DNA from 3 places in the Buttiauxella cochleicola genome. Region 1 is predicted to be linked to each of the others. Evidence: predicted binding sites of a transcription regulator. Region 1 holds the regulator's gene; each other region holds the start of a gene.
The links. The regulator PhoB, encoded in region 1, activates phosphate uptake and scavenging genes when phosphate is short. The targets are predictions, from matches to a motif close to CTGTCATAAAACTGNCNNAT.
Positions count from the first base shown of each region.

Region 2: the regulator PhoB is predicted to act here: its motif matches at 7,611-7,630, upstream of kdgR (DNA-binding transcriptional regulator KdgR).
Region 3: the regulator PhoB is predicted to act here: its motif matches at 1,810-1,829, upstream of LVQ79_RS00595 (PhoX family protein).

Region 1 covers NZ_JAJSOU010000003.1:70,285-80,992, reverse strand. The annotation lists gene LVQ79_RS04780 (hydrolase) at 1-218, opposite strand, end outside; gene malZ (maltodextrin glucosidase) at 396-2,210, opposite strand; gene LVQ79_RS04770 (YicS family protein) at 2,382-2,675, shown strand; gene proY (proline-specific permease ProY) at 2,722-4,104, opposite strand; gene brnQ (branched-chain amino acid transporter carrier protein BrnQ) at 4,176-5,498, opposite strand; gene phoR (phosphate regulon sensor histidine kinase PhoR) at 5,908-7,215, opposite strand; gene phoB (phosphate response regulator transcription factor PhoB) at 7,238-7,927, opposite strand; gene sbcD (exonuclease subunit SbcD) at 8,119-9,336, shown strand; gene sbcC (exonuclease subunit SbcC) at 9,333-10,708, shown strand, end outside.
Region 2 covers NZ_JAJSOU010000006.1:276,985-287,692, forward strand. The annotation lists gene LVQ79_RS10850 (PqiB family protein) at 1-318, opposite strand, end outside; gene yebS (membrane integrity lipid transport subunit YebS) at 287-1,531, opposite strand; gene msrC (free L-methionine (R)-S-oxide reductase MsrC) at 1,703-2,191, shown strand; gene proQ (RNA chaperone ProQ) at 2,296-2,976, shown strand; gene prc (carboxy terminal-processing peptidase) at 2,997-5,045, shown strand; gene htpX (protease HtpX) at 5,240-6,121, shown strand; gene LVQ79_RS10880 (MFS transporter) at 6,167-7,543, opposite strand; gene kdgR (DNA-binding transcriptional regulator KdgR) at 7,723-8,514, shown strand; gene LVQ79_RS10890 (YobH family protein) at 8,561-8,803, opposite strand; gene mgrB (PhoP/PhoQ regulatory lipoprotein MgrB) at 8,961-9,104, shown strand; gene LVQ79_RS10900 (YebO family protein) at 9,179-9,466, shown strand; gene LVQ79_RS10905 (MBL fold metallo-hydrolase) at 9,503-10,504, shown strand.
Region 3 covers NZ_JAJSOU010000001.1:125,791-136,498, reverse strand. The annotation lists gene LVQ79_RS00595 (PhoX family protein) at 1-1,759, opposite strand, end outside; gene LVQ79_RS00590 (Csu type fimbrial protein) at 2,435-2,965, shown strand; gene LVQ79_RS00585 (fimbrial biogenesis chaperone) at 2,987-3,706, shown strand; gene LVQ79_RS00580 (fimbria/pilus outer membrane usher protein) at 3,723-6,044, shown strand; gene LVQ79_RS00575 (Csu type fimbrial protein) at 6,086-7,057, shown strand; gene LVQ79_RS00570 (LysR family transcriptional regulator) at 7,083-8,018, opposite strand; gene LVQ79_RS00565 (MFS transporter) at 8,113-9,321, shown strand; gene LVQ79_RS00560 (heavy-metal-associated domain-containing protein) at 9,397-9,681, opposite strand; gene LVQ79_RS00555 (mercuric transporter MerT family protein) at 9,678-10,040, opposite strand; gene LVQ79_RS00550 (transglutaminase-like domain-containing protein) at 10,012-10,708, opposite strand, start outside.

The DNA.
Region 1 (10,708 bases):
GCCAGCAGTTCGGGCCAGATGTAACCGCTGAAGCTTTTAGTTTCGACCGAGGTATAAATGGTAGGAACGTTAAAGATCTTGCCCGCTTTTGCCAGCGCTACCGTGTTGTTTTTCAAAGCTTGGCGGTCAATATTGGCGACGCCAAAAGACATTTGTGGCTGATGGTCGATAAAAATCAGAGTGGAGTTGGTGGGGTCGAGAAGTTCACGTATAGACATAAAGTTTTCCTTAAATTTCATCTAATTGATTAGGGAGATAGTCCAAGCGGCTGCCTCCCAAACGGTATGAGATCTGGAAATGTCTAACTTAAGGGGATCTTATTGAAGGGAACGAAAACTAAGAATAGCACCGGTTTTCCCCTTCGCTCGGCAAAAGGGAAACCGGTTTCAGGATACCTAATTACGCCACACTGAAACTGAAACCGCAGGCAGCAACAGTTCGCAGTTTTCAAACGTCGCTTCACCTTCCAACTGCGTCCAGACTTTGTCGTTTAACAGCGGTTCCCACGGCAGCGTGAGCACCGTTTGTTCACCACGGTTGATCGCCACCAGTACGCGCTCGCCCTGGTAAACACGCACAAAGACCACCACGTCGCCTTCGGCGTAAATCACCTGACAGCCACCGTGGCGCAAAGCGCGGCTTTTGTGGCGCAATTTACCAAGGCGCTGGTAAAGCGCCAGCAAATCCTGATCCTGCCGATCGGGGTCCCATGGGAATGGCTTGCGGCAGAACGGGTCGTTATTACCATCCAGACCGACCTCATCGCCGTAGTAAACACAAGGCACACCAGGCCAACAATACAGCCACACTACAGCCAGCGGCAATCGCGCAACATCCTTACCGAGGATCGACTTGAAACGTGCAGTGTCATGACTATCAAGCTGGTTAAACATGCGCAATTGCTGCTGCTGAGAAAGCCCCGCACGATATTCATCCATCCAGGCCATACATGTTTGTGCGTCGATATGCTGCGGATCGTAGGAAATATCGGTGTTAGCGAGGAATCCCCAAATTGGGAAAGTAAAACCGCGATAGTTCATCGCCGCATCTTCGGCATCAGTCTGCAACCACTGGCGTGCATCCCCAAAATGCTCACCCAAAATATAGGCTTCGGGATTGGTTTCTTTCGCCGCTTTGGTGATACCACTGACGTGCAGCAAATTGTTTTTTGCCCCGCCCGCTTCACCAAGCATATGCACCACATCAAGCCGCCAGCCGTCGATGCCCCACGGTTCACGCAGCCAGTGGCGCACAACGCTGTCTTCGCCCTGGTAAATTTCATCAACTAGGGTGGCAGATTGATAATCGAGCTTTGGCAAACTGGAGTACCCAAGCCAGTCGAGCGCATGCCCCTCCTGGTTATAGCTGTAAAAATCACGCCATGGAGATTGTGGATTGTGGCTCGCCCCCTCTCCATGAGTTTGCTGCCTGTCAAACCACTGATGCGTATCACCACTGTGGTTAAACACCCCATCGAGCATCAGGCGCATGCCGTATTTCTGAGTATTTTTACGCAAACGTAAAAAGGCGTGATCGCCGCCGAACTGCACATCTACGTGGCGATAATCCTGAGTATCGTATTTATGTACGCTCGGCGCGGTAAAGATCGGATTGAGATACAGCGCGGTGACACCCAGCTTTTTCAGGTACGGCAGGTTTTCGCTAATCCCATCCAGATCGCCGCCATAAAATGTCGATCCGCCGGCATCTCCACTGAGCGGTTCGTCCCAATTGCGCAAAACAATGTCGCGTTTTGCCGCATGGTGATAATAAACCTGATCCTGCTCGGGCGAGCGTTGCTCACTACGCGCAAAACGATCGGGGAAAATTTGATAGAAGATCTGATCCTGTACCCATTGCGGGCCGTCATCCGGAAGATCAACCGCAAACTGCTCAAGTCTTGCAGGCGGAATTGATCCCAAACCTTGCGGTGTTAGCCAGCGCTGTTTATCCAACCACAGCAGCTTGAAGCTGTAGCGTCGGCGCGGCTGCCCTTCGGTTAGATCAATCACGCCGCGCCATGCCACCACTCCTTCTTCAGGAGCCACTTTTTGGCGCGTCATCTGTATTGAGGTTTCTTCATTATCCTTTTCGTAACGCAGAACTACACGCTGCGGTAAATCATCGCCAGAAACCCACAGCGTGATATACAACTTGTCTTTACGTGTTTGTATGAAAGGGGGCACCGGAAGGTGCCATGCATTCAACATAATCGTATCCCCAGAAAATTTATTGCGCCACCTTGCCACAGCGTAGCTGGCTATCACTCATCGTTGCTATTTTTATTGGGGGATGAAAGCGGGGGATGAGAAATTGAGCCGTTTGCTTAATAAGTTAGCGCTACCTATAGTGAGAATATTCTCACCGTTCAGGAGACCGTTATGTCTATCGTCCGAAATATTACGCTGCTTCTTTGCGTGGTCTGGTCTGCCAATTCTCTGGCAAATTCGGCTTACGAATCTCTGCAGTTTGGCAAATATAAACAGCAAATTATCAGTGACTTGAAGAAGGCTTGCCACCCGCAGAAGAAGACATCTGATGAGGTTTGGGCGAATAAAATCCTCTCTAACGAGGATAACAAAGCCTATATCCGTGATGCGAGGATTGCGCTTGAGCGCAACAACGAGAAAAACTACTGGGATGCAATAAGTAAAGTGGAATGCCCGGAGATGTAAGCAAGAAGGTGGATGTCGCTTTCGCTAGTCCACCTGACAACGGTGATTATACTCCGTTGCTGCTTTCGCTTGCGGCGAGTATCTGGCGGCGTTTGAATAGCCAACCGACCAACAGCAAAACTATCCACACACAGCCAACATACAGTGAAATGCGGGTGTCCGGGTGCCAGCCGATAAGCGCGATAATAAACACCAGGAACACTAGCCCGACTGCTGTAGTTGCAACGCCGCCCGGTACCGGGAATTTCAGCGCCTTTGTTTGTTCTGGTGAGAGTTTGCGGCGGAAAGCAATCTGCGACAGCAGAATCATTATCCATACCCACACGGTGGCAAAGGTTGCCAGCGACGCAATCACCAGGAAGACATTTTCTGGAATTAGGTAATTTAACACTACCGCCAGCAACAACGCGAAACACATCACTAAAACCGTCACCCACGGGATACCATTACGTGAGGTTTTAGCGAAGACTTTCGGCGCACTGCCCTGCTCTGCCATGCCGTGTAACATGCGACCCACGCCAAATACATCGCTGTTAATCGCAGAAAGTGAAGCGGTGATCACCACAAAGTTCAGAATACCTGCCGCCGCCGTTATCCCCATATGCTGGAAGGTCAGCACGAACGGGCTGCCTCCGGTTCCCACGAGGTTCCATGGGTAAATCGACATGATCACAAACAGCGTACCCACATAAAACACCAGGATACGCAGCGGTACGGAGTTGATGGCGCGCGGAATAGATTTTTCCGGGTCTTTCGCTTCACCGGCAGTAATACCGATGATTTCAATGCCGCCGTAGGCAAACATCACCATCTGCAATGACATAATCATGCCTATCCAGCCATTGCTGAAGAAGCCGCCATTGCTCCATAAGTTATGAATACCTGTTGGCTGGCCGCCGTTACCAATACCCCACACGATGATACCGATACCGGCAGCAATCATGATGATGATGGTGGCAACTTTAAAGAACGAGAACCAGAACTCCAGTTCGCCAAACACTTTCACGCTCATCAGGTTGATGGCACAGATAATCAATACAACGCTCAAAACCCAGACCCAATGCGGCACTGCTGGGAACCAGAGCCCCATATAGATACCGAAGGCGGTAACATCCGCAATCGCTACTATCAGGATTTCAAAACAGTAGGTCCAGCCAGTGATGTAACCCGCCAGCGGGCCAAGGTTATCTTGCGCGTAACGCGAAAATGAACTGGCTGAAGGGTTATGAACCGACATCTCACCAAGTGCACGCATAATGATATATGCAGCAACACCGCCAATGATGTAGGCCAGCAACACACTCGGCCCGGCCATTTTGATAGCATCTGCCGAGCCATAAAACAGCCCGGTGCCAATTGCCGAACCCAACGCCATAAAGCGTATGTGTCGGGTACTCAAGCCACGCTTAAGTTTATTAGCGTTTTCCATTGATTCCATACCTGCTTAACAATAAAAAAAACCACGGAGCTAAGCCCCGTGGTTGAACATAATTTTAATTTTTAGTGGGCGGCGGATGCCACCTGTCGCCCTGCGGCGCGGTCCCAAATGATGGCAATAACTACCATGACAACCGTTGGTGCCAGCCATGCCAACCCCTGATCCGCAAGCGGTAAACGCGCCGTCCAGGCTGGTAAAACATCACTGATTGCCGAAGCTTTAATCCCATCAAGGATACCGAACAAGGTACTGATGATCATTGCCGGAGCGATAACGCGAGTTGAATTATGCCACCACGGACGGGTGAAACTCAGTACCACCAGCGCAATACACGGTGGGTAAATCGCCGTCAGCACTGGAATCGAAATCTGAATCAAATGGCTCAGACCGAGGTTAGAAACCACCATCGAGAACAGGCCAAGGATAAACACCAGCGAGCGGTAAGACAGCGGCAGATACTGGCTGAAGAACTCAGCACACGCACAAGTCAGGCCAATCGCCGTTACCATACACGCCAGGAAAATCAGTGCCGCGAGGAAGAAGCTACCGGCACCACCGAAGGTATGAGCAACATACGCATGCAGAATTGCGGCACCGTTCGCGTTTTGATCGCTAACCAGCGATGCACTGTCAGAACCCAGGCGGAACAGAGCAAGGTAAATCAGCGTTAAACCAACACCTGCAATCAGGCCAGCCCAGATGGTATAGCGCGTCAGCAAACGAGATTCAGTAACGCCACGCGAACGCGCCGCGTTAACAATGACAATCCCGAAGACCAATGATGCCAGCGTATCCATGGTCAGATAACCATTGACGAAGCCGTTAGAAAACGCCGCATGTTGGTATGCTTCGGTCGCGGTGCTGATACCGCCTGCAGGCCACAGAATCGCGCCGACTGACAACGCCAATAACGCGACAATTTTTACCGGAGCCAGCACATGACCGACGGTATCCAGCAATTTTCCCGGATACAAAGAGATGGCCATAACAATGGCAAAATAAACCAGGCTGTAGATAAACAGCGCAAGTTCACTGCTGCCTACCAACGGTGCAATCCCCACTTCGAAGGAGACAGTCGCTGTACGAGGTGTCGCAAACAGTGGGCCAACGGCCAGATAACAAACGGTGGCCAACAGCACCCCGGCACGGCGGCCGATTGGCGAGCTCAGGCTATCAATACCACCACCAACGCGGGCGATAGCGACAATAGTCAGAACGGGCAGGCCAACTGCGGTGACCAGGAAGCCAAGGGAGGCAATCCAGACATGCTCACCAGCCTGTAAACCCACCATTGGCGGGAAAATGATATTGCCTGCTCCGACAAACAGCGCAAAGGTCATAAAGCCCAGTGCGAGGATGTCTCGAGATTTCAAATGATGAGTCATAAAATTTATGCAGCCTGTGGATGTGTGGTGTTGAAAGTATTCAAATTTTTATACCTGTTAACTCGGCATAAAAGCGGCAATTGGTAGTTACGACAGCGGAAAATCCTTTCCGGGATCGGTGGAGAAGAATAGTTGTTTGAATTACCACTCAAATCCAGTCGGACTACTAATTACAGGGCCGCAATTAAAACGCTTATAGCGAATGAAGGCAAGAAGGGATCCAAAAACCAGATTGATATACTTAAATTAACCATGAAAGCAGAGGATTAGTTTATCCATCAGAAATGATTATGGTCGTTTATATGGTTAAAATATCACCAACTGAGGGTTTTTGATTTACATCTGAGTAAAAAAAAGACAGACCAGAAGACTGGCCTGTGGAAAGTTATTTTGACACGGTTTGAGTAAGCTACTCTGCCTGAATGGCTTTCTCGTTAACAATGAGACGCTCAGGCAGTACAAAGGAAAACGTCGTTCCTATACCCAGTTGGCTTTCGATATGGAGCCGCGCATCGTGGTGGCTCAAAGCATGTTTTACTATCGCCAGCCCCAGTCCACTGCCACCGGTTTGCCGTGAACGCGCTTTGTCGACACGGTAGAAACGCTCGGTCAATCGCGGAATGTGTTCAGCTGAAATGCCAGGCCCTGTGTCTGCAACACTAAAGCAGGCACCACCGGCAATCCTTTTCCAGCTCACCGTAATATATGTGCCATCTGGCGTATGGTTTACTGCGTTGTATACGAGGTTCGAAATCGCACTGCGCAATTGTTCTTCATTACCAAACACTTTCAGGGTTGAGTCGATATCAAACTGTAACGTCTGTCTTTGCTGGCTGAGGGTTTGCGCTTCGCGCTCCACCACACGCAACATCAGTGGCACATCAATCTTTTCATTGAGCACCATCGCCGGAGCCGCTTCAATTTTTGACAGCGTGAGAAGCTGCTTAACCAGCCCTTCCATACGCGAGGTTTGTTCGCGCATCGTGCCCAGCGCTTTCTCGCGCAGCGGGCCTTCAAGGGTTTGGTCCTGCATCATTTCCAGGTAACCTTGCAGCACCGTCAATGGTGTACGGAGTTCATGGCTAACGTTGGCAAAAAAGTTACGGCGTGCCCCTTCAAGTTGGTGCATCTGAGTCACATCACGCGCCACCAGCAGCCACTGTTCGTCGCTGTAAGGCATTACGCGAAATTCCAGATGACGGCCATTGTTGAGCACGAGAGTCAGCGGGCGAGCAAAATCTTTATGTGATAAATAGCGGGTAAATTCAGGGTAACGCAGCAAGTTAAGGATGTTTTGCCCGTTATCATCCGGCCAGCGTAAGCCCAGCAACTGTTGAGCCAGGCCGTTACACCAAAAAATCGTCCCTTCTTCAGTGGTAAGCACAACCGCATCGGGCAATGATTCCGCACCGCTACGAAAGCGCTTAATCAGGTTACCTAACTCTTTGCGGCGTTTTTTATTACGCAACTGCATCTGGTGAAGGCCGTAGAGCAACGGATCCCAGCTCCCCCGCCCTGGCGGAGGCGTCATGCTGCGATCAACCCACAACCACCACGACAAACGCAGCAAATTCCAGAAATGCCAAACCAGCAGCCCAGTGACTGCCAGTAATAAAAACCAGGGTAAATGGCCAAAAATAAGGCCTAAAATGACGGCAGGTATACAACAGAGCAGCAGCTCCAGTACCAGCCTTTTCCATGACAACCGTTCCAGCACGCGTCACTCTCCTGATAAGGAATTAAAAGCGGGTTGAGAACCGATAACCCGTACCGCGTACTGTTTGTACCATTCTGTCATGCCCACTATGTTCGAGCGCTTTGCGTAACCGCCGAATATGTACGTCCACCGTTCGGTCTTCGACATACACATTGGTGCCCCATACATGATTGAGCAATTGTTCACGGCTATACACCCGCTCCGGGTGCGTCATAAAGAAGTGTAATAACTTAAACTCGGTTGGCCCCATATCCAATGGGTTTTCACCGGCCATGACGCGGTGCGACGACGGATCAAGTGTTAGCCCCTGCATATCGATCACTTCTTCTACTGCCATAGGAGAAATACGACGCATGACAGCTTTAATGCGTGCCACCAGCTCCTTCGGGGAAAATGGCTTTGTAATATAATCATCAGCCCCGACTTCAAGACCACGCACACGATCTTCTTCTTCGCCACGCGCTGTCAGCATCATCACCGGGATCTCGCGGGTCAATGCTTCACGTTTCAGATGTTTAATAAACTGAATACCAGAGCCGCCTGGTAGCATCCAGTCCAGCAAAATCAGGTCAGGAAAGGGTTCAATCAGCAGATTCACTGCGCTGTCATAATCTTCCGCTTCTACAGGTTGAAAACCGTTTTGTTCGAGCACAAAGCTCACCATCTCACGGATTGGAGCTTCATCTTCTACGACTAAAATACGCTTCGCCATGATTCGCCCTGCTCAAGGAATAATTATTGTTGTTTCAATGCGGCGCCATTATGCGTCAGATTTATGACAGATTTATGAAAAACATGACTGTTTGATGACCCATCACTTTGATTTATGACACAGAGACATATGCCGTTTTTTGCCTCGTCCCCTTATAATCGGGACTTCATTTTTAAGCCACCGGACAGGTCATGCGCATAATTCACACATCAGACTGGCATCTAGGTCAAAATTTTTATACCAAAAGTCGCGGTCCTGAGCACCAGGCTTTTCTTGAATGGCTGCTCAACGCTGTCGTTGAAAATGATGTGGATGCCATAATCGTCGCGGGTGACATTTTTGATACCGGCTCGCCGCCAAGCTATGCGCGAGAATTGTATAACCGCTTTGTGGTGCAGCTTCAGGCGACGGGATGCTCGCTCGTGGTGCTGGCCGGAAACCATGATTCCGTCGCGACACTTAATGAGTCTCGCGAACTCATGGCCTGCCTGAACACATATGTGATTGCCAGCGCCCGCCATGATACCAGCCAGCAAGCTATTGTTCTAAAATCCAAAAGCGGTCTTCCCGGTGCGATTCTCTGCCCTATTCCATTTTTGCGCCCACGCGATATTCAAAATAGCCAGGCGGGGCTGTCCGGCCATGAGAAACAGCGTTCATTAATGGAAGCCATCAGCGAGCACTATCAACAGTGCTATCGCGCGGCCTGCGATTTACGCGCTGATGCCAGGCTGCCAATTATCGCTACCGGGCATTTAACTACAGTAGGCGTCACCAAAAGCGATGCGGTACGCGACATCTATATTGGCACGCTTGATGCTTTCCCGGCGCAGCATTTCCCGGATGCCGATTACATCGCGCTTGGCCATATTCATCGTGCGCAATTAATTGGCGGCACCGAACATATCCGTTACAGCGGTTCACCTATTCCGCTTAGTTTTGACGAAACAGGCAAGAATAAGAGCGTTTATCTGGTTGAGTTTAATGAAGGTAAGCTTCACGAAGTTACCCCGCTGACGGTTCCTGTCAGCCAACCTTTAGCCGTTATCAAAGGCTCGCTGTCTGAGATTGAACAGCAACTAGAACAGTGGCGCGATGCCCCCGCAGAACCCAAAGTGTGGCTGGATATTGAAATTGCCACCGACGAATATCTACATGATATGCAACGCCATATTCAGCAACTGACCGAAACACTCCCCGTCGAAGTGGTTTTGCTACGTCGCAGCCGTGAGCAGCGAGAGCGCGTAATTGCTCAGCAGCATAAAGAAACGCTGAGTGAACTGACGGTTGAGGAAGTATTTGAGCGCCGTTTGGTTCAGGAAGAGACCACCGAAGAACGCGCGCAACGCCTGCGCACTCTGTTTGCTCAAACCGTAGCAAGCCTGCATGACACGGAGGAACAGGCATGAAAATCCTTAGCCTGCGGTTAAAAAACCTCAACTCCCTGAAAGGGGAATGGAAAATTGATTTCACCAGTGAGCCTTTTGCCAGCAACGGATTATTTGCTATCACCGGGCCAACCGGTGCGGGGAAAACCACGCTGCTCGATGCGATTTGTCTCGCGCTTTACCACAAGACCCCGCGCCTCAATACTGTCTCACAGTCGCAAAATGATTTAATGACACGAGACACCGCCGAATGCCTGGCGGAAGTGGAGTTTGAAGTTAAAGGAGTGGCGTACCGTGCTTTCTGGAGCCAGAACCGGGCACGCAACGCGGTAAACGGCAATCTGCAAGCCCCGCGCGTAGAACTTGCTGAAGTGGAAAGCGGCAAGATTGTCGCCGATAAAGTCAAAGATAAGCTCGATATCACAGCAAAACTGACCGGGCTGGATTACGACCGTTTCACCCGCTCAATGATGCTTTCGCAGGGGCAATTCGCTGCCTTTTTAAATGCCGACGCCAATGACCGGGCTTCCCTGCTTGAAGAGCTTACCGGAACTGAAATCTACGGTACCGTTTCAGCGGCAGTATTCGAAAACCATAAAAATGTGCGCAGCCAACTTGAGAATCTGCAAGCCCAGGCTGCGGGTGTGGCGTTATTAAGCGAAGAGCAGCGTCAGCAGCTTTCTGAGAGTTTGCAGGCACTTACTACTGAAGAAAAAGTACAGCTTGCAGAACAGATTAAACTCCAACAGCAGCAGCAGTGGCTCGGCCTGCTTTCGCAGTTCACGCAGAAGCATACGCAGACCCAACAGGCGTTGAATGCAGCAACCCATGCGATAACAGAAGCGGCACCGCAGTTAGAAAAACTCACCCGAGCGCAACCCGCAGAAAAATTGCGCCCGGACTGGAAACGGTTACAGGAGTTACAAACCACTCTACAAGCAACGCGCATTAAAACTGAAGAAGTGAACACTCGCTTACTTCAGACAATGGTACGCCGCCAGCAAACCCGGCTCGCTGCAGCAAGCCAGGCTGCAAAACTAACTGATGAGAACACTCAACTTCAGGAATGGCTGAAAACCCACGGACATTTTCGCTTGTGGGGCGCAGAACTGGCGGGCTGGCGAATGGCTTTCAGTCAGCAACAGCGTGATGCCACTCAGCTACAAACTTTGCAACGAGATATCGACGCCAGCCAGAAAAAACTCGCTCTGCTGCCCGTCATTGAATTTTCTCTTAGCGCAGATGAAGTTAGTGCTCATTTACAGACGACGATTGCCGCACGCCCTCAGCGCCAGAGGCTTGCAACGCTTCAACCGCAGATCTCCTCATTACTCAAGCGCAAAGCTCTTCAGCAACAAGAGCTAGCCATTCTTGAGAAACAGATTACCGAGGG
Region 2 (10,708 bases), on a different contig from region 1:
GGTATCTTCACGCAGCGCGTCTTTCATATCGCTTTTTACGCTGATTTTTACTTCGATTTTGCTCAGGTTTTTACTGAGGCTGACGCTTTGTACCGTACCGACTTCAACACCCTGGTAACGTACAGGCGTGCGCCCGGCAACGATGCCGTCAGCCGAAATAAAATCAATGGTCGCAGTCGTGCCGCGTTCTTCCCAGGTCGTCCACATCAGCCAGCCGGCAATCATCAGTGCGATAATTGGCAGTAACCAGAAGGGCGAAATACGGCGTTTAGTTTTAATTCGCGCTTCAGTCGGTGAAGCGGGCATTTCCTGACTCATGTGCGTCCCAAAGTAGTCGGCTATCAAGCCATTCGACTGCAAGAATAGTTAAAATAACCGCCGCGCCAAAATAAAACGCAGCCGGTCCCATAGTAAATGCCAATAGCTGGTCACGATTAACCAGCGACATCGTAAGCGAGATTACGAAGAGATCGAGAATGGACCAGCGCCCAATCCAGGTAATAAAGCGTAGCAGTGTTATCCGCGTCTTAAGCCCTTTCTCACATTTAAAATGAATGCTGACCAGCAATGAAATCAAAACGATAACTTTGATAAAAGGCACCAGAATGCTGGCAATGAAAACCACAGCAGCGACGGCAACATTACTGCTGGCGAGGGAAAGAATACCGGAAAGAATAGTATCTTCCTGACGCGAACCATTGACGTAAAGAATCGAAATTGGCAACAGGTTGGCCGGCAGGAGGAAAATTAACGAACCGATTAATGCTGCCCAGGATTTTTGTAAGCTGTGGCGACGACGAGCTCTTAATGGCACATGGCAACGAGGACAACGCCCACGGTTGTCAGGCACTCCTGTGAAATGGCAGCCCAGGCAAACGCGTAACTGGGGACCCCACGCTCGAGAAGGTCGCTGGGGATAAAAACGAGCCCATAGCTGTTCTACATTTAGGTGAATTAGGGTTAACAAGCTCAGCACCACTAATGCAATAAACGCCACGAGACCTACGCCCGGTTGGATAAATGCAAACTCTCTGACTTTGATGCAGGCCACACCGATAGCGACCAGGTAAATATCTAACATTACCCATTCTTTGAGCTTATCAAGCATGAGTAAGACCGGGCGTAAATTCATCCCAAGAATATTACCAAAGTAGAGGTAGGCAATTGCGGCAACTAATGTTGCTGGCGCACCCACAGCACAGAACAACACCATTGCGGCTGTCAGGGGATCACCCTGGCTAGTCATCTGCCATATGCCCTGGAACAAGTTGGCATCTATTCGCGTACCCAATAAATAGATGCGCACCAGAGGCTCGGAAAAAGCGACAGGCATAAGCAGTAGCATGGCAATTGCCATCGCCGCCAGACGAGTAAGTGACCAGTCGCGCCCATGGTAAACTTTGGCATCGCAGCGCGGGCAATACGCGCTCTGCGAGGATTTAACCGACGGTAACGAGAAAAGTGTATCGCATTGGGGGCAACGCTGATAACGTGCCTGCGGTACAGCATGGCTAATGGCGTGTATTTTCATGTGTCATCGTAAACAGGGAAAACCGCTGGCGCATGGGGTATCTCAATGGGTTATGAAATATTCGTTAAGCGTATAGTAATTCATTGAATGATACACCTTGTGGCATAAGGCATTTAATGCTTATTTTACTATGCTATGCAGTTGAGTAAGACAACATACTATGGTTAATCAATGAACAAAGAACAATTTTACGCGGACTTGAACCGCGATTTCAGTGCGTTAATGGCAGGTGAAACAAGCTTTTTGGCGACGTTGGCAAATACCAGCGCGTTGTTGTTTGAACGTCTCGAAGGCGTTAACTGGGCAGGCTTTTACCTATTAGAAGGCGAGACTCTGGTTCTGGGACCTTTCCAGGGCAAGATTGCTTGCGTTCGTATCCCGGTAGGAAAAGGTGTTTGTGGTACAGCGGCTTCCACTAAAAGCATCCAGCGCGTCGAAGATGTGCATGCTTTTGATGGTCACATCGCTTGTGACGCTGCCAGCAACTCCGAAATTGTCCTGCCGCTTACGGTAAATGGCGAGCTAATAGGTGTTCTGGACATTGATAGCACGGAGTTTGGGCGCTTCACACCTGAAGACCAACTCGGCTTATCTCAACTGGTGACGCAGCTTTCGCTGATGCTTGCCGACACGGATTTTAAAAAATTCTTCACTCGTTAGCATGATAAACAACGGATAACGTGGCATTTGCTGATAGCGTCATTATAATGTCGCCTGTTCATGCCTGCGGATTGTTGGCAACTCCGTTGTAATCAGGAAATTTCATGGAAAATCAACCTAAGTTGAATAGTAGCAAAGAAGTCATCGCCTTTTTGGCAGAGCGTTTCCCACAGTGCTTTAGCGCTGAAGGTGAAGCCCGCCCCCTGAAGATTGGTATCTTCCAGGATTTGGTCGCGCGCGTTGAAGGGGAGATGAGTCTCAGTAAAACTCAACTTCGTTCCGCGTTACGTCTTTACACTTCAAGCTGGCGTTACCTATACGGTATTAAAGTCGGCGCAACCCGTGTTGATCTCGACGGTAACCCTTGTGGTGAACTCGATGAGCAGCACGTAGAGCATGCTCGCAAGCAGCTTGAAGAAGCAAAAGCTCGTGTTCAGGCACAGCGTGCAGAACAGGCAGCGAAAAAGCGTGAAGCGGCTATTGCTAACGGCGAAACCGTTATCGATAAACCTCGTCGCGAACGCAAGCCTCGTCCTGCTCCGCGTCGTCCAGAAGCTACAGAACGTAAACCTCGTGTAGAAAAACCGGCGCCGCAAGCTCCGCGTGAAGAAAAACGCACTCCGGTTACAGACATTTCTGCTTTGCAGGTGGGTCAGGCAATCAAAGTCAAAGCGGGTAACAACGCGATGGATGCCACAGTACTGGAAATTACCAAAGATGGCGTCCGTGTACAGCTGACTTCTGGTATGGCAATGATCGTACGCGCAGAACACTTGCAGTTCTGAAACGGAGGCCAGACCCGGGCATGAACAAATTCTTTAAGCGTACGGCTGTCGCTAGTCTGTTGTTTCTTGCAGGTAGCGCACTGGCCGTCGAAAACATCACGCAAGCTTCTCAAATCCCGCAGTTAAAGGAAGAGACACAGCATGCAACGGTGAGTGAGCGTGTAACTTCACGCTTCACTCGCTCGCATTATCGTCAGTTTGACCTGGATGAAAATTTTTCCGCAAAAATTTTCGATCGCTATCTAAACCTCCTCGACTATAGCCACAACGTGCTGCTAGCCAGTGACGTAGAGCAGTTTGTGTCGCGGAAAAAACAGATTGGCGATGAATTGCGCACCGGTAAACTGGACGTATTTTACGATCTCTACAATCTGGCCCAACAACGTCGTTTTGAACGTTATCAATACGCGTTGAAGGTGCTGGAAAAACCAATGAATTTCACGGGTAACGATACCTTTAACGTTGACCGCAGCAAATCGCCGTGGCCTGCAAACGTTACAGAGTTGAATTCCCTGTGGGATAGCAAAGTTAAGTTTGACGAACTGAGTCTGAAACTGACCGGCAAAACCGATCAGGAAATTCGTGAAACGCTGACCAAGCGTTATCAGTTTGCCATTCGCCGTCTGGCTCAATCCAATAGCGAAGATGTTTTCTCGCTTGCGATGACCGCCTTTGCCCACGAAATCGACCCGCATACCAATTACTTATCGCCACGTAACACTGAACAATTCAATACCGAAATGAGTTTATCTCTGGAAGGTATTGGTGCTGTGCTGCAAATGGACGATGACTACACGGTTATCAACTCGATGGTAGCGGGTGGTCCTGCTGCGAAAAGCAAAACGATTACCGTTGGTGACCGTATTGTTGGTGTCGGCCAGACAGGGAAACCTATGGTTGATGTGATTGGCTGGCGTCTTGACGATGTCGTTGCGCTGATCAAAGGGCCAAAAGGTAGCAAGGTTCGCCTGGAAATCTTACCGGCAGGTAAGGGTACCAAAACACGTGTGGTTACGTTAACCCGTGAACGCATTCGTCTTGAAGATCGCGCCGTCAAATTGACGATTAAAACGGTCGGTAAAGACAAAGTGGGTGTCCTGGATATCCCAGGCTTCTACGTTGGTCTGACAGATGATGTCAAAGTCCAGCTTCAGAAGATGGAAAAACAGAACGTGAAGGGCGTGATCATCGATTTACGCTCTAACGGTGGCGGTGCATTGACCGAGGCTGTCTCACTTTCTGGCCTGTTTATCCCAAGTGGCCCAGTTGTTCAGGTACGTGATAACAACGGTAAAGTGCGTGAAGATAGCGATACTGACGGCGTTGTCTACTACAAAGGTCCACTGGTGGTGATGGTTGACCGTTTCAGTGCTTCGGCTTCTGAAATCTTTGCAGCAGCAATGCAAGACTATGGTCGTGCGCTGATTGTGGGTGAGCCTACCTTCGGTAAAGGCACTGTTCAACAGTACCGTTCTTTGAATCGAATCTATGATCAGATGCTGCGTCCGGAATGGCCTGCGCTTGGTTCTGTGCAATACACTATCCAGAAGTTCTACCGTATTAATGGCGGAAGTACTCAGCGTAAAGGTGTAACGCCTGACATCATGATGCCTACCGGTACTGAAGAGACTGAGACTGGCGAGAAGTTTGAAGATAATGCGCTCCCTTGGGATAGCATTAACGCCGCTACTTACGTTAAGTCAGGCGATCTGACTCAGTTTGAGCCGCAATTGCTTAAACTGCACCAGGATAGAATAGCAGCCGATCCTGAGTTCCAGTACATCATGAAGGATATTGCTCGCTTCAATGCCCTGAAAGATAAACGTAATATTGTTTCCCTGAATCTTGCTCAGCGTGAGAAAGAGAATCAGGAAGATGATGCTACGCGTCTGGAGCGGATTAATGACCGCTATAAACGAGAAGGAAAAGCACCGTTGAAGAAACTCGACGACCTGCCGAAGGATTATCAGGAACCTGATCCTTATCTCGATGAAACGGTTCATATCGCGCTGGATTTTGCAAAAATGCAGCAAGATAAACCAGCTGAGCAACCAGCTCCTGCTAAGTAATTCCTCCAACGGGCACAAAATTTTGTGCCCGTTTTTTTTACCTCTATCAAGCCGCGTAAATCAACCTCTCCTTTAATGTAAAGTTATGTATTATTAACTACTTGGCAACGATGAATGCTTGAAAATAGCAAGCTTGCCCCTACGATGTGGGGTAACGCAGAATGCGTATTTTTAACCGAGGTAAAAAGAAAATTATGATGCGTATCGGGCTTTTCCTGTTGACCAACCTTGCAGTCATGGTCGTTTTCGGGCTAGTGCTAAGCCTGACGGGGATCCAGTCGAGCAGCGTACAGGGTCTGATGATCATGGCGGTGTTGTTTGGCTTTGGTGGTTCAATCATCTCATTACTGATGTCCAAATGGATGGCATTGCGTTCAGTGGGCGGGGAAGTGATTGAGCAACCGCGCAATGAAACAGAGCGCTGGCTGATGGAAACAGTGCGCCAACAGTCTCAGCAAGCGGGTATCGCCATGCCGCAGGTGGCTATTTACCATGCGCCAGATATTAATGCGTTTGCCACAGGCGCTCGTCGTAATGCATCGCTTGTTGCGGTTAGCACCGGCCTTCTGCAGAACATGAGTCGTGATGAAGCAGAAGCGGTTATCGCGCACGAAATCAGCCATATCGCGAATGGTGACATGGTAACCATGACGCTGATTCAGGGCGTGGTGAACACCTTCGTAATCTTTATTTCTCGTATCATCGCGCAAGTCGCTTCTGGCTTCTTGTCTGGTAATCGGGATGAGGGTGAGAGCAACAACGGCAACCCGTTTGTCTATTTTGCCATTGCGACTGTGCTGGAACTGGTATTTGGCATTCTGGCAAGCATCATCACAATGTGGTTCTCACGTCACCGTGAATTCCATGCTGATGCCGGGTCTGCAAAATTGGTTGGTCGTGAAAAAATGATTGCCGCACTGCAGCGCCTGAAAACCAGCTATGAACCGCAAGAAGCCAGCAGCATGATGGCGTTTTGTATCAATGGTAAGGCGAAGTCTATGAGTGAATTGTTCATGACTCACCCGCCATTGGATAAGCGTATTGAAGCGCTGCGTAACGGCGAGTATCTGAAGTAGTCATTATCTGAAATGAAAAAGCGTGCCATCGCTGGCACGCTTTTTTTATGCCTGAGAAGTCGTAGGTTGGGACATGCGTAAACTGCTAACAATGGCGGCGATGGTCGCAAAACTCCCTGCCAGTAAAAGCGAGGCATGCGTTCCGTGAATCGCGAAAAGGTTGAACATCAAAGCCACCAGAGCTGCACCGCAACTTTGTCCTAACAATCGAGCCGTGCCTAACATGCCACTGGCACCGCCGCTGCGGTTACGCGGTGCTGATGAAATGATTGTGTGGTTATTAGGTGACTGGAACAAACCGAAACCAGCGCCGCACAAAAGCATGCGCCAGATGATATCGATATCGGTAGGGTTGTGCGGTAACAACGCTAAAGCAAATAAACCGAATGCCATAACAACAAGCCCGAGCCCACCCAGCAGCCCTGCATGTACTCGCCCAATCAAATGACCAGCAACCGGTGCCATTATCATTGTTGCAATTGGCCACGGAGTGAGAAGTAGACCCGTTTCTACTTCGCTGCGTCCTAATGTTGATTGCAAGAAAAAGGGAAGTGAAACCATCGCTAGCATTTGAGCAGCGAAAGAACAAACAGACGTTCCCATAGATAATGAAAATACAGGAATACGCAATAAATCCACGGGTAATAGAGGGAAGGGGAGTTTCAATTGGCGACGAATAAAGAAGAAGCCAATCACAGCTAATGCAACGAGCTCGGAAATGATCAACCATCCTGACTGCCCTTGGGCAAAACCACTAATTGCCGAGATCAGCAGGCCGAACGTCAAGGCATTCATAATCGCACTAGGGATATCGAAGCGTTGGCCTTGCGATTTTTGTTGATTGGGGGGCAGAAAACGAATTGCCAGCAATAGCGCGAGAATACCAATTGGCACATTAATCAAAAACAGCCATTTCCACGATGCGACAGAAAGAATCGCGGCGGCAATAGTGGGGCCGGCAGCTGAGGATACGGCGACAATAAACGAGTTAATCCCCATCCCACGGCCGAGATATTTTTGCGGATAGATAAGCCTGATGAGAGCAGTATTGACGCTCATTAATGCAGCACCGCCAAAGCCCTGAAGCACACGAGCAAACGTCAACATGGGCAATGAATTCGACAGCGCGCAGAATAACGATGTCATGCAGAACAGAATCAGTCCGCACTGATATACCCGGCGATAACCAAAAATGTCGCCTAAGAATGACATCGACAGTAACGAAATAATTATCGCGATTTGATAGCTGTTCACTATCCAGATGGATTCTGCCGGACTGGCGTTTAGTTCTCGTGCAATAGTTGGAAGTGCTACGTTTGCGATCACGCCATCCAGAACTGCCATTGTGATACCCAACGCAATGGCCAAAATAGCACCATAGCGCTGCGGTATTGGCAGCCCATCAGCAAGGGTTTTATCCATAAGGGAAATTTAACTTCATGGGTGATTTATTCGAAGAGCAATAATAATAGCACTAAATTTAAGGGATATGTCGCAGATTTGTAACGAAATAGAATAGATTCATTGCGATGATATGGTAGTCAACTTATACTAAAAACCAGTTCTGATTTTTATAAAACAAATGCGATCGAGGTGATTTAATGGCTATCGCAGATCTGGATAAACAACCTGATTCTGTCTCTTCTGTCCTGAAAGTTTTTGGCATTTTACAGGCGCTTGGCGAAGAACGCGAAATTGGTATTACTGAATTATCGCAACGCGTAATGATGTCAAAAAGCACCGTCTATCGCTTTTTGCAGACTATGAAATCCCTGGGTTATGTTGCTCAGGAAGGCGAATCTGAAAAGTACTCGCTTACCCTCAAGCTGTTTGAGCTTGGTGCGCGTGCATTGCAGAACGTTGATTTGATTCGTAGCGCAGACATTCAAATGCGAGAATTATCGCGTCTGACGAAAGAAACCATCCACTTGGGTGCGTTGGATGAAGACAGTATTGTCTATATCCATAAGATTGACTCAATGTATAACCTGCGCATGTACTCGCGCATCGGTCGTCGTAATCCATTGTACAGCACCGCAATTGGTAAAGTGCTTTTGGCGTGGCGAGATCGTAATGAAGTGCGTGAAATCCTTGCTGATGTGGAATATAACCGCAGCACTGAGCGCACTATCATGAGCACTGACGAATTGTTGGATGTCCTGGATACCGTGCGTGAGCAGGGTTACGGTGAAGATAACCAAGAGCAGGAAGAAGGTTTACGCTGCATCGGCGTACCTGTTTTTGACCGATTTGGTGTCGTTATTGCCGGGTTGAGTATTTCATTCCCGACACTTCGTTTTTCCGAAGACAGACTTCATGAATATGTAGCGATGCTTCATGACGCAGCGCGAACTATTTCTGAACAAATGGGTTATCACGAATATCCATTTTGATGAAATAGAAAACGCCGCTATTTAGCGGCGTTTTCTTTATATGTTGCTAGTTACCCGTATCGATAACCTCATCACTTTTACGCAATACTGGGCAATCGCTAAGTCCGATAATTCCACTGCTGGTATGAACAAATTGTGCTGTGGTGATATTTCGAGCAGTTAGGTATTTGCATTGAAGCCCCATACCTGCAGCATTTTCATGACTTCCAATCAAAACTCCATATCCAGAGAGGAGTAAACCGATCCACAAAAGCGCTATTACAATAATAGTGCGGATCACAATACGCATAGGTACCTCTTATTATTAAGTAATTAGACTTCTAAGCGTAGCGGATTGCGCTGTAGTAGCAATGTGATGATTCTTAAATAATATACGTGAGAGTTATGTGTCGTTTAGGCTGTCTATGCCAGACTTTACAATAAATAGGAAAGAGGTGGAGAGAGTAGTGAGAAAGTACAGATGGCTTATTCTGATTGCAGTTTTTTTCGTCTGCCTGCTGCTATGGACCCAAATGGTCAACGTAATGTGCGATCAGGATGTACAATTTTTCAGCGGCATTTGTACAATTAATAAATTTATACCCTGGTAGTGTGTTTTTATCCACATAGTGCTTACCTTAAGACCCGGCAGGTGTAGAATAGCGCGTTTTGCTGAGGTGGTAATATGAACGAATTAAGTGTTGGCGCGTTGAATATCGTGTCCCTGACAGTTTCCCTGGTGGTACTGGTTATCGGCCTCGTAATGTGGTTCTTTGTTAACCGTGCGAGTAGCCGGACCAATGAACAGATCGAACTTCTTGAAGAGTTGCTGGATCAGCAAAAGCGGCAGACTGCTCTGTTACGACGTTTGTGTGAAGCGAACGAGCCTGAAGTAGTTAAGGAAGAACCAGAAGTAACAAAGGAAGATGACGAAGTGGAAGACGATTTTATTCGTCTGGTCGCTGAGCGTTAATCCGGATAAACCTGTTTGTGTTGCTGTGGAGTGACCATGCGGTGGAAAAATCCTTGGTTTGATCCCCTAAAATCTCATCACCTAATCGACGGTTTTCGTAATCTGGAGTCAAGCTTACGAAAACCGGGTGATGTTGAACGTTGGCGAAAAGAGCGAAAAGCGCAGGGATTGCCCCATCCTCCGAGTAATGGTTATGCCGCTTTCACTGAACGTTGGTGGCAAAAGGCTGAACTCCAGGGTAAGGATGATCGGCTATGGTGGTTAGGGCATGCAACGGTATTGCTGCGTATCAATGGTCTGTATTTATTGACCGACCCCGTGTTGTCCCAGCGAGCTTCCCCATTATCATTTGCAGGTCCTGAGCGTAAGACTCCATCCCCAATTCATATCAATGAATTGCATCAACTTGATGCCGTTATGATTTCGCATAATCATTACGATCACCTGGACCGTTCCACCATTCGACAGATTGTCCGTCGTTTCCCCGATACTCATTTCTTTGTCCCGTTGGGCTTAAAACAGTGGTTTACCCGTCGAGGTATACGCCATGTGACTGAGCTTGACTGGTGGCAGAGCATTACCCTGCAAGGAATGACTTTTACAGCGGTGCCGGCACAGCACTGGAGCATGCGTTCATTCTGGGATCGTAACCGGAGTTTGTGGTGTGGGTGGATTATAGAAAGCAGCCACTTAAGGATATGGTTTAGCGGTGATACGGGCTATACAGCAGGACTTGCTGATATTGCTTTGTTCAGAGGCCCCCTGGATGCGGCATTGATACCAATAGGAGCTTATTCTCCACGCTGGTTCATGAGTAGCCATCATATGGATCCGCAGCAGGCGGTTACGCTTTGGCAGCAGTTGGGCAGACCTTTTACGGTTCCTATCCATTGGGGCGTATTTGAACTGGCTGATGAATCACTGGACATGCCTCCGCAAGAGCTACTAACCGCACTTGATGATGAAGGCGAGGAAAGCCGACTCTTTTCGCCGTTGTGTATTGGTCAAAGTTCACACTTATTTAAAATTAAGACTTAAACATTATTAAAAAATTTTAAGACGCTATTACGGACTATCTTTTGGTTACTTTATTACATCGAAAATATAGCGAAACGTTTTTATTGCCTCATCATGAAGCATGGGTTGATTAAACTTTCATTCTTTTGGTGCAATATAATCAGACAACCGCTCAAGGTTTATTCATTTTTCTATTCTCGCTATTTCTTATATCAATTCTATTGT
Region 3 (10,708 bases), on a different contig from region 1:
CTCGCGGACCTGTCAGGAAACGACGATATTCGTTGGTACCAGGAACAGTGGCGAGCATCTGGTTGTTGCCCATTCCCTCATAGGCTTTTTTGTTGATAGTGCTGGAGGAGACATCGGTCTGAATCCACAGTACACCGCGATGGTCGAACGATAACCCATCTGCACTGCCAAACTCCGCCCCTTTCATTGAGCCTTTGGTTTTCTCATCTGCACTATCCGGTCTGCCGCCTAGCACCAGGATATCCCACTTGAAGGCGGTTGATGCAGGGTCACCGTTCTCTTCCGTCCAGTGCATGATGTGGCCGTAGACATTATTAGCGCGCGGGTTGGCGGCATCGACGGCTGCTTTGCCCTCCTTGCCACGGTCACTATTGTTGGTCAAGGTGCAATAAACACTGCCTTTTGCATGCGAGTCGACCGCAATCCACTCAGGGCGGTCCATTTTTGTGGCACCCACGGCATCAGCAGCGAGACGCGTTTTAATTAGCAACTCACCCTGACTGGCAAATCCCTTAGTTTCATCAAGGCCCGATTGCCCGTATACCAGCGGCAGCCAGGTGCCACTACCATCGTCATTGAATTTCGCCACATACAGCGTGCCTTCGGAGAGCAGGTCCATGGCAGCATCTCGCAGGCTGGCATCATATTGATTTGTAGAAATGAACTTATAGATGTATTCGAATTTCTGATCATCACCCATGTAAGCAACTACACGGTTATCCGCCGCCAGGGTAATCGCAGCGCCTTCATGCTTGAAGCGCCCTAATGCCGTATGTTTACGCGGAGTCGATGACGGATTATAAGGGTCGATTTCTACCACCCAGCCGAAACGGTTAGGCTCATTAGGCGTTGCATCCACGCTAAAGCGTGGATCGACTTCGTTCCAGCGGTAAGATTCATCGCTGTCGCTAATGCCATAGCGCTTTTCAAGGGCATTTGGCGCAGCTTTTTTAACGAAAATATCCGACCAGTTTTCTTCGCAAGTCAGGTAAGTACCCCATGGTGTATGGCCGTTGGCACAATTTTGCATAGTACCAAGCACTCGTTCACCCTGCGGATCGTCCGCAGTTTGCATTAATGCATGATTTTTGGCAGGCCCCGTGAGTGTCATCGGTGTGTTCACAGTAATACGACGCGCAAACTCAGATGGACGAACCACGCTCCAGTTATCGCCCTCTTTTTTCACTTCAATAACCGAAATGCCCATCGCATTTTGGCCCTTGCGCACTTTATCCAGATTCCAGTTCGCCACACCGTCTTTAAACAGCAAACCGTTGTCGATATATTCGTGGTTCATCGCCAGCAAACCGTGATTGGGATCGGTTCCTCCCTGCGGCAAACTAAACCATGCCATACCATCATGGTGCATTCCCGCCTGAGCGGCCTGTTCATCAGTAGTGTTACTGCCGTCGGTTTTAAATTCCGGCAGGTTACCCTTTAAACCTACGGCGTCTCCCCAGCGATAAAATGGTCGCGCGATGTAGCCTTCCGGCACCCGCACGGTATCATCCGTTGAAACTTCAATACTGGTAAAACCAAGGGAAGAAGGACGTGCCAGAGCCGTCTCTACCGCCCATGCAGCATGGGATTTTAATAACGTCGGGAAGGCTACTGCGGCGCCCGCGACTGCCCCCATTTGCAGGAATCGGCGGCGGCTCAAATACGCACTGGCAACATCGGAAAAAACGGGGTTGGCGCTGCGGTTACTGATTTCGTCGTTGTGTTCCTGTTTAAACAACGGCTTAAGAGGTCTGCTCATCATGGCTTCCTTTCGATATTGTTATCAGAAGTGAGCAGTGTAAGAAGGTTTTGTTACACATTTATAACAGCATGAGAAGGCCCTGGCTGTTTGATTACTTATGAACAAACATCCAGTATTAACTTCACCACCCTGTAACAGGCTTAATGTTTTTCGACTAAGGTTTGGTTATTTTTAATAGCGGAATTTAATGTCTGGGCCGAAGTTTTAGCTTTATTTCGTTTTTTCACGACTGAATAGTTTCGGATGCATCAACATATATTAGCTTCAACAATGTGAAAAGCCTGCCACCATAAATACCTCACGCACTCCCCCTTTTCAATAATCCCAACCTTGAGCTATTACGTTATCTAAATAGAGAATATCTTTCTTAATTAGAATGTTAAGACACCATATCTCCTTTACTTTTGTGATTGTTTACAACTGAAATTATTCTAATTTTGCCAGTTTTTATATCCTGCATTTCAGCCCGAAATGACTTATAGCAGACTTTCCTGGATGCAATTATCAAACTCGCCTAATAAAACTTAAAGTGCGCATCTGATCATATTAAAAAACTTAATACATCCTGAAATTGGCATAAAAATGCACCTCATTCTATGGTTTTAATAGACATACAACATTCATCCGTATGCATTATTGACAAACCGCAAGTATCTGAATAGGTGCAAAGATATGAAATCAATCATTAAAATGCGCATATTTTTTCCTTTCATGTTTTTTGCTTTTGTTCCATCTGCAAATGCCGTCGTGGCAACCAACACATTTCAGGTACAAATTACTATTACTGCTTCGTGCGTTGTAACCACAGGCGCGGGCGCAAATATTAATCTGGGCTCTGTCGGTAGTACTGCAACTAACACAACCGGGAATAGCTCCTTTACTGTCCAGTGCTCAAGAACCACTCCTTATTTCATCGGCCTTGCACCATCCACAGCTAATGGAGGCAATACAACAGGTGCTGGGTCTATGTCATCAGTCGCTAACAGTGGAACAAACAGCGATAAAGTCCCTTATCAGTTACATCAAACATCAGGCACAGGTCCCGTCTGGGGTAATACTGCCACCACCACAGCAGTAGGTAACGGTGTTGGAGGAACTGGCTCAGGAGTGGCGCAAACCTATACGGTTTATGCCGTCGCCGCCAGCGCCAACTTTGCACCTGATAGCTATGCGGACACCGTAACCGTTAACGTAAATTATTAATACAAAGGGTTATTTATAAAAATGAAGCCACAGACGCGAACGGCTGTTGGGGTGATGTGCCTGTTATTGGCGGCAATCTTTCCACAAAATACAGTGGCAAGCGGTCTACAAGTTTCGCCTGTGACACTGACCCTTCAAAATATACAAAATGCTGATGGCATCTGGTTAATGAACCAGGGTGAAGAGACCATAAATGCGCAAGTTCGCGTTTATAGCTGGAACCAGCAAAGTTATGAAGACCAGCTCAACTCTTCTCAGAATCTGGTTATTAGCCCGCCAATGCTCAAACTGGCACCCGGAGAGAAACAGTTAATTCGAGTGATTCACATGGGGCCCGCCTCAAATAACGTGGAAGAAGCTTATAGGCTGTCAATCAATGAACTACCTCCAGCCGAACTACAAAAAAATAAAATTCAGTTCGTTTTGCATTATTCAGTTCCCGTTTTTATTCAACCGAAGGGTACCAGCGATCATACAGCAAAATTGCAGTGGGGAATCCAACGTATTGGTGGTGAAGCATTTCTTGAAGTGAGCAATCAGGGGAATAGCCATGCTCAGTTGTCTGGTGCTTCATATATCAACACGCAAGGTAGAAGAAAAGAGATAACACAAGGGCTATTGGGATACGTTCTTCCAGGCGCTACCATGCGCTGGAAATTGCCTTTCCCTGCCTCGGATACTGCCCCCGGAAGCAAATTAGAAGTTACTATAAATGGACAAAAAAAGGTGCAGGAACTTTAAGGTAATCATTAGAATAATGATAGTTCTTCTGCTCGGTGGAATGTTAACGCCAGGAATTACCTCGGCCAATGATAATAATCCCATCACACAAGTGATGAGTAACGATAACGAGCATTCTAATGCAATAGACTTGTATCTTGATGTCACCCTGAATGGAAACCATATTGGCATCGAACATTTTCGTGAGCTTGCAGGTAAATTATATAGCAACAAAGAAACACTACAAAAAATAGGGTTTAAATTACCTGGTGAATCGGCCCAATCGATTCGTCTGGATAGTTTAAGCCAATTACAATTTGATTATGATGTTTCATTGCAAACACTGAAATTGACCGCCCCTCTTAGCACCTTGAATTTAAATACCACCAAAATCAATCAAGTTGATATTCCTCCGCCCGTCGTCTCCACATCGCGGGGGATGTTACTCAATTATGATATTTACGCAGCGCAAGGCGATGGAAGTAACGTCAGCAGTTTTACTGAATTACGCACATTTAATTCTGCAGGCGTGCTGAGCTCGACTCAATTAACTCAATACTCCACGCAAACTGATGGAGTTACGGCCGATAACAATTTCAGTCGTCTTGATACGCAGTGGCGGTCATCGTTTCCTGACAGCCTCCTTAGCTTAACCCTCGGTGACACACTCACCAGCAGCCTTACCTGGTCGCGCCCGACACGCATCGCGGGTATTCAAATTGGCACTGATTTCAACCTGCAACCTAATATGCCGACCACACCGCTACCCTCTTTTTTAGGTTCGGCAACGGTGCCTTCAAATGTGGAATTATTTATAAATGGCATGAAATATTATAACGGCGAAGTCCCTGCGGGTAATTTTGAAATCAACACCCAGCCAAATATCAGCGGTGCGGGCTACGCACAGGTGAATATGACTGATGCGTTGGGACGAACGACGACACAGAGCTTTTCCTTTTACCAGGATCAGCAGCTATTACGCGAAGGCCTGACACAATGGTCAGCTGAACTGGGTGTGGTACGCGAAAATTACGGGATCACTTCATTTGATTACGCCAGCACACCTTCGTTTAGTGGAACCTGGCGGCGGGGTATCAGTAACAGTTTTACAGGTGGCGTTCATTCTGAGGTAAGCAAACAGCTGCTCAATTCTGGATTCAGTATGGACTGGATACCTGGCGGTCGTGTTGGCACCCTATCAACGTCTCTGGCGATGAGCACAGACGCGGGAGACAACGGAATATTGTACAGCCTGGGTTATCGCTGGATTGGCGGCAACTTTAACTTCAGCACCTCGACGATTGCCACCGCAGGTGATTACCGTGATATCGCCAGCCGCTATGGTTCAGCACCACCATCACTTAATAGCAATGTTGTCGTTGGGTACAACATGCCCTCATATGGCAATGTCAGTCTGAGCTACCTGCAATATCGCTACCCACATGAAACGTCAGTACGTTACGCGGGTGCAAACTGGTATGCCGCGGTGGCAAATAATATCTACCTCACTGCTGGCGTGAATCAAAACGTAGACGACAGCCGGGATCGGAACCTCTACCTGACTGCCACATTTATCCTTAGTAATAACCTTACCGCCAGCAGCACAGTACAACGCACGAATGAGGAAACCGGTTATATGGTTAATGCCAGCCGTACCCAGCCTTCAGATGGGGGTTGGGGCTGGAACCTGGCAGCAAGCCAACAATCGTCCCAACAAAACGGCCAGGGAGAATTGGGTTACCTGGGTCGCTATGGCAAAGTTTACAGCGGTTTTAATCGCACCTCCGATACACAGTATGCCTATGCTGGGGGTAGCGGTTCCCTGGTGATGATGGGTGGCGGTTTGTTTGCCGCGCGCACAATTGATGATGGCTTTGCCGTTGTCTCCACCGACGGTATTCCTGATTTACCCATCAAACTGCAAAACAATCTCATCGGCACCAGCAACAGCCAGGGCTTGCTGTTAGTCACACCAATTAAAAGCTATGAAAATAATCTGTTAAGCATCGACCCAATGAACCTACCCGCCAACACGCGTATCGACCAGGTTAATGCTTACGCAACGCCTGCCGACCGTTCTGGCTCGCTAGTCAAATTTGGTATTACACCGGTTCGCGCCGCGCAAATAATCGTGGTTGATGCACAAGGAAAACCGATTGAGGAAGGGACACAGGTAGAGCTGAATGCTAAGCAAAGCCAGCAAACCATCGTGGGTTTTGATGGGCTGGTTTATTTCGATACGCTGGAACTGCATAACAGATTAAAAGTGATGGCCACCAAAGGCACTTGCTCAGTGCAGTTCGATTACCCGCAGAAGGCTGCCAGCATTGCGCAACTTGGCCCATTTGTTTGTCGCTAAGGACGAGATGAATTGGACCTCTTAACAGAAAGGAAACCTGTATGCGTTTAAGAGAGTTATTTTTCTTTGCCGCCTTAAGTTTGTGTCCTGGTGTTAGCCACGCGCTGAGTTGCTCAATAAGTGGCGTGCAGCCCATTAATTTTGGGAATGTAAATCCACTGTCCAGCACAGGTGCTGAAACGTCGATGACGTTCAGCTATTCGTGCAGCAAAGTCCTTACAGATGTGCTTAGCGCGATCACTCTTTGCTTTAATATTGGCGCGTCGAGTAATGGCCAGACTAACCCTCACGGCATGTCTTTTGCTGGCCCACCAGCCAGCACATTAAACTATCAACTCTATCAAAACCAAGCTCATACTGTCGTTTGGGGAAATCAGAACCAGGCTGGAACCCCTCCTCCCATGGCCCAAATAACACTCCTCAATCTCACGCCAGTAACGGGTAGTCTGACGGTTTACGCAAAGCTTACGACACCCCAAATTACCGCTGCTCCCGGTAGCTATTTAGATGTTTTTAATTCAGCCACCGCAAGTGTTACCACGAATACAGGCCTGGCCCTCCCCCCAGCTGACTGCGGCAATGGGACCGGCCCGAGTTTCCCGTTTAACGTGACCGCTGTCGTGACTAAGCAATGCAACATTAGCTTCGTCAATAATATAAGTATTGGCCCGGTAACAATGAATCAATCCAATATCGCATCGAGTAATACTCTTGGTGTCGCCTGCTCGAATAACACCCCTTATTCGATAGGGCTTAGTCCATCGAACGGCAGTACTACAGGAAGTGGGCAAATGAAAACCAGCGGGAGCGGGAGCAATACCGATTTAGTCCCTTATCAGCTGCGTTCAACGTCGGGCCAGGCCGGGACTCCATGGGGAAGTATTACAGCAAACAGTGTCAATGGCACCGGTACCGGATCGACCACTGCATATACCGTTTACGCAACCGTACCCAATGCAAACTACGCCCCGGATAATTACGCCGATACCGTTACCATTAATGTGACGTACTGAAAAAGGGAAATGGCTCACGACCTGATTAACGCGCAGAGCGGGTGCCGGTTAGACCAGGCATCACCTCTTTCATTAGCTCAATAAATTTGCGCAGACGGGCCGGGTAGTAACTCGCGTAAGGATAGAGCAGATAGATGGGTAAAGGTGCAGCCTGCCAATTAGGGAGAACATGCTGCAACGTGCCTTCCGCCAAATCCTCTTTCACAACCCATGATGAAACCATCCCTACACCCAATCCGTTTAAAGCCGCCTTACGCACCGCATACAGGCTATCAGTGCTCAGTCTTGGCGTAATATCGAAGCGGAAAGGGTCACCGCTGGTTACCTCGTTTAACGTCACTTCGTTGCGATAAAAACTACTCAGTGCCACCCAGGGGAGTGTCACCAAGTCCGTGGCTTCATTGACCGGCCCATGGCTTGCAAGCAGTGAAGGAGCAGCCACCACGATACGCGGTACTTCCGCCAGTAGGATGGCAACCACTGAAGGATCGGTGATTGCCCCAACATGAATCGCGCAATCAATCCCTTCAGGGATAAAATCCGGTGAACGATCGTTGAGAATCCACTCAATATTGATTTGCGGATAGCGCGTCAGGTAATCGCCAAGCGGCCCAATCAGCTGATCCTGCCCGAATGCGTGTGGCGCACGCACGCGCAGCACCCCGGCAGGTTCATCCCTGGCACCACTGACTTCATCTTCCAGAAGGTGCCAGTTTTCAATCAACCTGCACGCATGCTGATAGCAACGTTCGCCATCATCAGTCAACTTCATGGTGTGGGTCGTACGCTGGATTAACTTAACGCCAAGCATTTGTTCAAGGCTTTGTAAGCGTCGGCTTATTGTTGGCTGGGTAGTATCCATTTGTGCGGCTGCGGCTGAAAGGCTGCCGCTCTCAACGATTCGCACAAAGGTTTGCAAAATGGCTATACGGTCGCCAGCAGGATTAAAGTTTTTATTCATACTTTAAGTGTATAACAGTTTTACCCCTGCGGGGGCTACAGCCGAAAGCAAAAAACGACAAGAATGGCCGCACATTAACCCACTGGAGCGAGCCATGAGCCAGCTTTCCACAATGACCACATCAACGTCCAACACCATGCTGTCTGGCAAAATTGTTTTTCTTCTCGCCCTTGGCGCGGGTCTTAGTGTTGCCTCAATTTATTATAGCCAGCCAATGCTGGAGATTATCGGCAGCACGTTCCATGCCCGTGTCGGTGATGTCGGTCTGGTACCCACACTGACGCAAATTGGTTATGCGCTCGGCATTTTGTTACTCGCCCCACTGGGGGATCGCTTTGACCGCCGTCGTATCATTCTGATTAAAGGCACCCTGCTTTCGTTGACGTTACTGTTGTGCGGATTCTCTTCTTCCTGGCATGTGCTATTGCTCAGCAGTCTGGCGATTGGGCTGGTTGCGACCGTAGCGCAAGATATTATCCCTGCCGCCGCCACACTGGCCTCTGACAGCAATCGCGGTAAAACCGTAGGAATGGTGATGACCGGGCTTCTGGCGGGCATTCTGCTTTCACGTGTATTTAGTGGCATCGTGGCACAACTTTGGGGCTGGCGTAGTGTTTATACTATTGCGGCAGTAGGTGTCTGGGTCGTCACGCTGACACTCTGGTACGTACTGCCCTCTTTCAAGCCGCAAACCACACTCCGCTATCCCGCACTACTGCGCTCATTAGGCAAACTGTGGATGGAGTATTCGGCTTTACGTCGTGCCGCTCTGGCACAAGGGCTGTTGTCGATTGCGTTCAGCGCTTTTTGGTCAACGCTTGCGATTATGCTGGCAGACCGCTTCCATATGGGCTCCGCCGTAGCCGGTACTTTTGGCCTCGCAGGTGCCGCTGGAGCGCTTGCCGCACCGCTGGCAGGGTCACTTGCTGACCGTCGTGGCCCTGATTTCGTCACGAAAATTGCAGCCGCGTTAGTTGTTATCTCCTTTGCGCTGATGTTTGTGATGCCGTTTGTTCCCGTTCCTGTGCAACTGGCTATTATCGCCATTAGTGCGGTCGGGTTTGACCTGGGTATTCAAGCCTCACTGGTGGCACACCAGACCATTATCTACGCGTTAAATCCGGCTGCCCGTAGTCGCCTGAACGCTATTATGTTTACCGTCGTGTTTGTCGGCATGGCAGTAGGTGCAACGCTGGGTAGTAAAGCTCTGGAAACCTTTGGCTGGACGGGAATGGTTGGGCTGGCAACGTTCGCGGCACTGTGTGGGCTGCTTATCCGGTTAATGGGGCGCTCCACCAGATAAACAATCACCACCTCCACGGGAGGTGGTGATTCGCCAATGAGATTCCAGCAATCACAATCGTCGCGGTAACAGGAATTATTGCGCCTCATCCACCGCGTGAATTTGGCCGGTAAATCCTGTTTTAGCAATGGCCGACAGCAGTTGTTGGTTATCAAAATTGTCCGGAACAATGACTTGTGCCTGATGCGTTTTTAATGACGCCTTTGCTTTGATAACACCATCGGTACTGCGCAAAGCCTGATTTATCGAAATCACGCAGAGCGGGCAGTTCATCTGCCCTATATCTATCGTGACCATTTTATTGGCCGCCCAACTCAAAGGCGTCAACAAAAGCAGCCCCAGGCATAAAAATCGCTTCATTCCATACTTTCCCAAATCCAGGGTAAGACATACGGATAAGTGGTCAGGAACAGTACCAGTGGCACTGATAACCAATACAACAAGACCAGCACGCGACGGCTGACAACACTTGTGCATATTGGCTTAGGAGACAAATAGAGCCGCCAGAATCCACGAACCATCAATCCCAGGGAGATGATTACCATGGGAATTTGTAACCAGGGTAGCGTAGGGATCCCTGTGAGTCCTGCCGCTGAAATACCAAACAACAGATACAACAACGGCCCAATGCAGCACAGTGTTGAAGCGCCAGCGGCAATTAATGCCGCCAGCAACGTGACTAAATTACCCTTAATGCTGTTCGGTGCTGACGTAGTCATAGCTAAATGCTGCCGGATCGTAGAAGTTTAAAGGATCGCCATCTACTTCGGCATACGGATAACCCAGGTTGTTGACATCACCTTGTTCTGCTGCAGGATAAAGCGCGAAATCACGTGCGTGATTAAAGCCCACCCAGTTCATTTCCCAATTGCCAAAGAGATAATCGCTAACCGCATTTACAGCCGGGTCACCATTCTCTTTCTTCTCGGTCAGACGCATCTTGGTGACATCTGCCGGGTCGGCCGGGATCCAGCCAAAGCCCGCCAGCCAGAACATCGCGCGGCAATGCTGGCCACCGTTTATTTTTGCAATACCCTGCTCATCCGCGCTACCGAAAGCTTTCTTCGAATACTCGCTAAGCTTGCGGCTGGCACCAAGACGAATACCGAACATTTCGCGCGCAGGAATACCTACTGCACGACACAATGCGACAAAGACGGAGTTAATGTCGGTGCATTTACCACCAAGCTTGCCCGCTTTAAGTATTTCGCCCACATCACCCGTACCGCAACCAATCACAGCATCATCGCGATGCATATGCGTGCTAACCCAGTCGTGAATCAAACGAGCCTGTTTTATCGGTGCTTTTTCGCCAGCGACAATTTTCAGCGCTGTCTCTTTAACGATACCGTCGACAGGAATATGGGGAGTAGCCAGCAAGAAAGGT